Sphaerotilus montanus: one gene and its partner. The protein of the gene in region 1 interacts with the protein of each later gene in a pairwise test. Links are inferred from orthologs where the notes say so. Each region holds a gene or a part of one and is shown in the gene's direction. Other genes may lie near its edges.

What was found. Proteins that work in one complex are often made in the same cells at the same time.
Region 2: the proteins of BDD16_RS11240 (region 1) and BDD16_RS18350 interact in binary tests that used the Escherichia coli proteins (3 or more experiments, as listed by UniProt). The link is inferred for Sphaerotilus montanus from one-to-one orthologs.

What each region holds. Positions count from the first base shown.
Region 1 is NZ_JACCFH010000001.1:2,488,103-2,492,274, reverse strand. The notes cover bases 611-3,566. They hold BDD16_RS11240 (glutamate-5-semialdehyde dehydrogenase), read left to right. Parts: upstream 611-1,426; coding sequence 1,427-2,707; downstream 2,708-3,566. Other genes in these bases: BDD16_RS11230 (LemA family protein), read left to right, coding at 3,466-3,566; queC (7-cyano-7-deazaguanine synthase QueC), read left to right, coding at 2,704-3,426; BDD16_RS11245 (DsbA family oxidoreductase), read left to right, coding at 746-1,390; galE (UDP-glucose 4-epimerase GalE), read left to right, coding at 611-723. In the rest of the region: more of galE, read left to right, coding at 1-610; more of BDD16_RS11230, read left to right, coding at 3,567-4,065; BDD16_RS23005 (hypothetical protein), read left to right, coding at 4,156-4,172. UniProt on the Escherichia coli protein: Catalyzes the NADPH-dependent reduction of L-glutamate 5-phosphate into L-glutamate 5-semialdehyde and phosphate. The product spontaneously undergoes cyclization to form 1-pyrroline-5-carboxylate.
Region 2 is NZ_JACCFH010000001.1:4,041,522-4,045,128, reverse strand. Bases 609-3,607 are described here. They hold BDD16_RS18350 (LytR/AlgR family response regulator transcription factor), read left to right. Parts: upstream 609-1,701; coding sequence 1,702-2,514; downstream 2,515-3,607. Other genes in these bases: BDD16_RS18345 (hypothetical protein), read right to left, coding at 2,562-3,374; BDD16_RS18355 (sensor histidine kinase), read left to right, coding at 609-1,705. In the rest of the region: BDD16_RS18360 (hypothetical protein), read left to right, coding at 1-558; more of BDD16_RS18355, read left to right, coding at 578-608. UniProt on the Escherichia coli protein: Member of the two-component regulatory system BtsS/BtsR, which is part of a nutrient-sensing regulatory network composed of BtsS/BtsR, the low-affinity pyruvate signaling system YpdA/YpdB and their respective target proteins, BtsT and YhjX.

The sequences.
Region 1 (4,172 bases):
CGCAACAACCTCGGCGGCCTGGTCAGCGTCGCCACCGCGATGAGCAACCAGGGCGTCAAGGCGCTGGTGTTCAGCTCCTCGGCCACCGTCTACGGCCAGCCCGAGCGCCTGCCGATCACCGAGGACTGCGCGCTCTCGACCACCAACCCCTACGGCATGACCAAGCTGCTGGGCGAGCAGATGCTGCGCGAGCTGGAAGCGTGCGACCCGAGCTGGGCCATCGCCTACCTGCGCTACTTCAACCCGGTCGGCGCCCACGCCAGCGGCCTGATCGGCGAAGACCCGCGCGGCATCCCGAACAACCTGATGCCCTACGTCACCCAGGTCGCCGTCGGCAAGCGCGCCCACCTGCAGGTCTTCGGCGGCGACTACGACACCGCGGACGGCACCGGCGTGCGCGACTACATCCACGTCGTCGACCTCGCCGCCGGCCACGTCGCGGCGCTGCGCCACCTGCTCGAAGCGAAGTCCTCGGTCACGGTCAACCTCGGCACCGGCCAGGGCTACAGCGTGCTCGACGTGGTCAAGGCCTTCGAGCGCGCCAGCGACCGCCCGGTCCCGTACAAGATCGTCGACCGCCGCCCCGGTGACATCGCCGCCTGCTACGCCGACCCGGCCGCCGCCGAGCGCGTGCTGGGCTGGAAGGCCGAGCGCGGCATCGACCAGATGTGCCAGGACAGCTGGCGCTGGCAGTCGATGAATCCCCAAGGGTTTGTCGGCTGAGCCTTCGTGCGATGCTTCGGAGATGAAAATCGATTTCGTCTCCGACGTCTCCTGCCCGTGGTGCGCCATCGGGCTCAACGCACTGGAACAGGCGCTTGAGCGGGTCGGCCCCGAGGTGCAGGCCACGCTGCACTTCCAGCCCTTCGAGCTCAACCCGTCGATGCCCGCCGAAGGCCAGGCCATCGTCGAGCATCTGACCGAGAAGTACGGCATCTCCGCCGAGCAGGTCGCCGCCAACACCGAAGCCATCCGCCAGCGCGGCGCGGGCGTCGGCTTCGCGTTCGGCCTGGGCAAGCGCAGCCGGATCTACAACACGTTTGATGCGCACCGGCTGCTGCACTGGGCCGGACTGCAATCCGCCGAGGCGCAGCGCCAGCTCAAGCACGCGCTGTTCAAGGCGTACTTCACCGACGGGCTGAGCCCGGGTGACCACGCGGTGCTGCTGGCGGCTGCGGCCTCTGCCGGGCTGGACACTGACGCGGCGCGGGCCGTGCTCGACAGCGATGCCTACGCCTACGACGTGCGCGAGCAGGAAGCGTTCTACCAGCAGGCCGGCATCCGCTCGGTGCCGGCGGTGATCCTCAATGACCGGCACCTGATCTCCGGCGGGCAGCCGGTCGAGGTGTTCGAGCAGGCGCTGCGGCAGATCGCGGCTCAGGAGGGCTGAGCCCGGGCCCGGCGGGGCTCTGCGACAATTCGCCGCATGAACACCCAGGACATCCCCGCCTACATGACCCGCGTCGGCGAGGCCGCCCGCGCCGCCGCGACCCGGATGGCCGCCGCCTCCACGAGCGCCAAGAACCGCACGCTGCTGGCCCTGGCCCGCCTGCTGCGCGACAACGTCGCCGCCCTCGACGCCGCCAACGCGCTCGACCTGAACGCCGCCGCGGCGAACGGCCTGTCCGGCCCGATGCTCGACCGCCTGAAGCTCGGCGCCAAGGTCATCGCCACCGTCGCCGAAGGCTGCGAACAGCTCGCTGCGATGCCGGACCCGGTCGGCGAGATCACCGGCGTCAAGCGCCGCCCGACCGGCATCAGCGTCGGCCAGATGCGCGTGCCGCTGGGCGTGTTCGGCATGATCTACGAGAGCCGCCCGAACGTGACGATCGAAGCGGCGTCGCTGGCGATCAAGAGCGGCAACGCCTGCATCCTGCGCGGCGGCTCGGAAGCGATCCACTCGAACCTCGCGCTGTGGAAGCTGGTGCAGGCCGCGCTGGTCGAAGCCGGCCTGCCCGCCACCGCGGTGCAGCTCGTCGAGACCACCGACCGTGCCGCCGTCGGCCAGTTGATCGCGATGCCGGCGTTTGTCGACGTGATCATCCCGCGTGGCGGCAAGGGCCTGATCGAGCGCATCTCGGCCGAGGCCAAGGTGCCGGTCATCAAGCACCTGGACGGCAACTGCCACACCTACATCGACGCTGAGGTGGACATCGCGCAAGCGCTCGTCGTCACCGACAACGCCAAGACGCAGAAGTACAGCCCCTGCAACGCGACCGAGTCGCTGCTGGTGCATGTGAACCAGGCGACGACGTTCCTGCCGCAGATCGGCGCGATCTTTGCCGCGAAGGGCGTCGAGATGCGCGCCTGCCCGCGCGCCAAGGCGATCCTGTCGGACGTGCCCGGCGCGACCGTGGTGGACGCGACGGAAGCCGACTGGTCGGAGGAATACCTCGCCCCCGTCATCAGCGTGAAGGTGGTCGACACGCTCGACGAGGCCATCGCCCACATCAACCGCTACAGCTCGCACCACACCGACGCCATCCTGACCACCAACCACCCGAACGCGATGCGCTTCCTGCGCGAGGTGGACTCGGCCAGCGTGATGGTCAACGCGAGCACGCGCTTCGCCGACGGCTTCGAGTACGGCCTGGGCGCCGAGATCGGCATCTCCACCGACAAGTTCCACGCCCGTGGCCCGGTCGGGCTGGAGGGGCTGACCTCGATGAAGTGGGTCGTGCTCGGCCAGGGCGAGATCCGCCAATGAACCCCCTTGCCGCCCGCGACCCGCGCACCGCCCTCGTGCTCTTCTCGGGCGGACAGGACTCGACGACCTGCCTGGCCTGGGCGCTGGAGCGTTTCCGGCGCGTCGAGACGGTCGGCTTCGACTACGGCCAGCACCACCTGATCGAGATGGACTGTCGGCTGACCGTGCGCGAAGAGCTGCGCGCGCAGTTCCCGCACTGGGCCGACCGGCTAGGCGACGACCATGTGCTCGACCTCGGCCTGATCGGGCAGCTCTCCGACACCGCGCTCACCGCCGAGCGGGAAATCGAATTCCAAGCGAACGGGCTGCCGAACACCTTCGTGCCCGGCCGCAACCTGCTGTTCCTCGGCTTCGCGGCGACGCTGGCCTACCGCCGGGGCGCATCGGTGCTGGTCGGCGGCATGTGCGAGACCGACTATTCGGGCTACCCGGACTGCCGCGACAACACGCTCAAGGCGCTGCAGGTGGCGCTGTCGCTCGGGCTGGCCACGCCGATGACGGTGGAAACGCCGCTGATGTTCCTGACCAAGGCGCAGACCTGGGACCTGTCCGAACAGCTGGGGGGGCGGACGCTGGTCGAGCTGATCATCGAGCACACCCACACCTGCTACCTCGGCGAGCGCGGCCAGCGCCACCCGTGGGGCCACGGCTGCGGCCACTGTCCGGCGTGCGAGTTGCGCCACAAGGGACACGCGGCCTGGCTGGCCGACGCAGGCTGACCCCCGGCGGCCACCGCGCCGCCATCCTGGAGACACGCGATGGACATTGCCACCCTGGTGATCCTGGCGGTGCTGGCGTTCTGGATGCTGGGCGCCTACAAGCGCCTCAAGCGGCTGCGCGCCAAGACCCACCACAGCTACGGTCCCCTGGCCAGCCACCTGCGCCAGCGCCACGCCGTGGCACTGGCGCTGGCCCAGGCCGCCCGCCCGCTGCTGTCCGGTGACCAGCAGCCCGTCGCCGCCCAACTGATCGACGCCGCCCGGCAGGCCGGCCGCGCCACCGACGAGGCGCAGGCCCGCGGCATGCGCGGCAATGCGCTGCAGGTGGTCGGCGCCGCCGAGGAGTCGCTCGGCACCCTGCTCGACACACTGGTCGGCGAGCTGCAGGACCTGACCTCCGGCCTCGGCCCCGAGCCCGCCATCACCGAACTGCTGCGCCAGCGTGACGCGCTGCAGGAGCAGATCCACATCAGCCGGCTGGTCTACAACCGCGAAGCCGAGCGCTACAACCACGCGCTGCACGTCTTCCCGACCACGCTGGTCGCGCTCGCGTGGGGCTTCAAGGCGGCACCGCTGCTGTCCGGGCAGGCCACCCTGCGTCTGGCGGGACAGCCCAGCAAACCGATGCCGCTGCTCTGAACGCTGGCTTGCGGAAACACTTTTCGGCTGGACAAGCCTGCACTTCGGGGGGCAGGATGCCAACACTTGCCGAATCTGCCACTTTTTTCCATGCCTGCCCCGCTCCT
Region 2 (3,607 bases), 1.6 Mb from region 1 along the record:
TTCGGCGCCGACGACGCCACCAGCCTGGTCTGGGTCGATCCGCAGCAGGGCCACGACGGCAGCGCGCTCGCCCTGCGGCACTACCAGCGGCTCGGCGCGCTCGATCTGCACGCCCACGCGCACTGGAGCGCGGCGACCCGCGGCAACGTCGGTGCGGCGCTGGCGTGGGTCGCGTCGGACGCGGTGGAGTGGCACGCCTCGACCCGCTGGCTGCCCGCGCTGGGCCGCCACCAGACGCTCGTCGGCGGCAGTTGGACCGGCGGCGCGGACGTGACCGTGCTCGCCGAGGTCTGGCACGACGGTCAGGCCGCCACACCCTCCGCCCGTCGCAACGCCTACGGCCGCCTCGCGTGGCAGCACGATGCCTGGCAGGTGTCGGCCGACGCGCTGTGGCAACCCGCGGATGCCGGCCGGGTGCTGGGCGCCGGACTGCGCTGGCAGGGGGACCAATGGCGCGTCGAGGCCGTCTGGCGCGTGTTCGGCGGGCCGGTCGGCGCAGCGCTGCGGCACACCCCGAGCCGACAGACCGGTGCGCTGGCCATGACCCGCAGCTTCTGAAGGCTGCTACAAACCCACCATGACGCTCGAACCCGACTCCACCACCAGGCGCTGCTGGCACTGCACGGTCCTCAACCGCACGCTGCTCACCGTCGTGCTGGCCGTGGTCATCGCCACCGGACTGACGCTGGTGAGCCACGGGCAGTTCTTCAACAGCCTGGTGTATTCGCTGTGCGTCGGCCTGCTGTGCGAGCTGGCGCTGGACGGTGGCTGCCACGCCATCGCCTGGGTGATCAGCCGGCGTGACCCGGACAACCAGGCGGCGAAGGCGGGCTGGCCGGGCTGGTTCTGGATGGGTGCCTGCATCGTGGTCGGCGTGCCGGCGGCCTACATCGGCGGCCATGCGCTCGGCGGCCTGATCCTCGGGCACGACACCCACCTCGGCGCCAACTGGCGACCCAATGCCGGGATGCTGCTGTTGTCACTGAGCATCGGCTTGGCGGCCACGTTTTTCTTCAAGTCCCAGGGCGAACTCGCCGCCACCCGGGCCGAGGCCGAATCCGCGCTGCGCATGGCGGCCGAACACCGGCTGAAGCTCCTGGAAAGCCAGCTGGAACCGCACATGCTGTTCAACACGCTGGCGAACCTGCGGGTGCTGATCGCACTCGACCCGCCGCAGGCCCAGGCGATGCTCGACCACCTGATCGCCTTCCTGCGCAGCACGCTGCAGGGCTCGCGCACGACGCTGCACCCGCTGCACGCCGAATTCGACCGACTGCGCGACTACCTGGCGCTGATGAGCGTGCGAATGGGGCCTCGGCTGCAGACAAGCCTGGACCTGCCGCCGGAGCTGGCCGACCTCGCCGTGCCGACGCTGCTGCTGCAGCCGCTGGTCGAAAATGCCGTCCACCACGGCTTGGAACCCGCGATCGACGGCGGACAGATCCGCATCGAGGCACGCCGCCTGGACCATCCCGGTGGCGCGAGGCTCCAGCTCCGGGTCTTCGACAGCGGCGACGGGCTGACCCATGCCAGTGCCCCGCTGCCGAGCACCGGGACCGGCTTTGGCCTGTCACAGGTCCGCGAGCGACTGCGCACGCTGTACGGCACCGAGGCCACGCTGAGCCTGACACGCACCGACAGCATCCAGGAGCCGCCCGGCACACTGGCCCTCATCGATCTGCCCTTGCCCCTGCCAACGCCATGACCGCCCTGCGCACCGCCCTGATCGCCGAAGACGAACCCCTGCTCGCAGCACACCTGCGCGCCGAGTTGCAGCAGGTCTGGCCAGATCTGGCCGTGACCGCCGTCGCCACCAACGGTGTGCAGGCGCTGGCCCGCGCGCTGGAGCTGCGGCCTGACGTGTGCTTCCTCGACATCCGCATGCCGGGGCTGACGGGGCTGGAAGTGGCGCGGGCACTGGCCGAGGACTGGACGGACGATCCGGGAGTGCCCTTCCCGCTGCTGGTGTTCATCACGGCCTATGACCAGCACGCCGTGCAAGCCTTCGAGCTGCAGGCAGTGGACTACCTGCTCAAGCCGCTGGTCCGCGCGCGGCTGCAGTCGTGTTGCCAGCGCTTGCAACAGCAACTGGCGCGGCGCGACGTCCTGCACCCCTCGGAACCAGACCCTCTGCAGACGTTTGCACGCCAGTTGCAATCGCTGCTCGCCCCATCCATGACCACACCGCAGCGGCTGGACTTCATCCCGGTCCAGACGGGACACACCGTGGAAATGGTGCCGGTCGACGAGGTGGTCTATTTCGAAGCAGCAGACAAGTATGTCCGGGTCCTGACCACCGACCGCGAACATCTGATCCGGATGTCCTTGCGGGAATTAATCAATCAAATTGATGAAAGGCGCTTCTGGAAGATTCACCGCAGCATTCTGGTGCAGACACGCTGCATATCCCGCGCCGTGCGGGATGAGCAAGGCAGGCTCTCCGTGGTGTTGCGCCAGCGCAGCGAGATCCTGCCGGTGAGCCGGGTCTATGCCCATCTGTTCAAAGGCATTTGAACCGATCGCGAAGTTTGTGCCCATGCACGAACTGTTGCGCAGATTTATCAATAACGGCGCTGTTCCTGCACCGCCCGCTGCAACTCGACCAGTTCATCGAGCACCTCGGTGGCGAAGCCCCGGCGACCGGGCCGCGAACTGATGAGCAGTTCGTCGAAATACGCGTTCACCGCCTCGTCCTCACCCCAGAGAATCGCGAACTTGTTCACGATATGAGGGTGTCTTTTTGCCGTGATGAGCGGGCGAACCGTCACGGGCAAGGATTGAAGCCAGCGGGCACCATACCCGTTCAGACGCTCGGCCGTGAGCATGGACGGCGCCGAATGCTGGAAATCGGAAGCCCCCGGACGGGCCGTCGCGGCAGCACTTGAAAACCCGGTCGAAGGCAGACCCGGCAACGATGTGGCGCCGGTTTGTCTGCGCGCACTGGAAAAGTCGGACTTCTGCATCAAGGCCCCCGTCAACAATTGAACGATTGGCGACATTGTGCACTCCGTAACGACTTGTATTGACAAATCGGCCTTCAAAAATGCCGACTGTGACACGAGATTTGTGGTTTCGGCCCCGGAAACCGCTGTCGCGGTATGCAGGGGCGCAGGGCCGCGCCGGACTGGCAGTAACTCCAGCGGAATACACGGATATTCGAAGCTCATGCCCTGAGCCTGTTGCCAGCCATCCGGAAAGGCACCGCCACCGGCGTGCGCACCAGCCCGACCAGTCGCCCAGCGCACCATGTCAGAGCGTTTTCCGACACGCCGACGGCGTGACCCGCTGCGCACCGGCTCCCACGCCTCGACACGGGGGTACGGGGCCGCATCGTCGGCCGGGTCAGGAATCAGGAACTCGGAATCTGGATTCATTTCCCACAATCAGCACATGGTCATGTCAAGGTGTGACGCCATGTTAGAGAACGGTCCACCGATGCGGGCCCATCCACTGCGGGGGGCCGGTGTGCGGCAGAGCCCCTGGATGCAGGTGCCACCACCGGCCGCGGCGCAAGACTTGCGAATCGGGCACCCCGGGTCAGCCCCTGGCACCCCGTCGCTACAATCATTCGACCCCACCGCCCGACCCGGCGGCCGATCCTTCACGC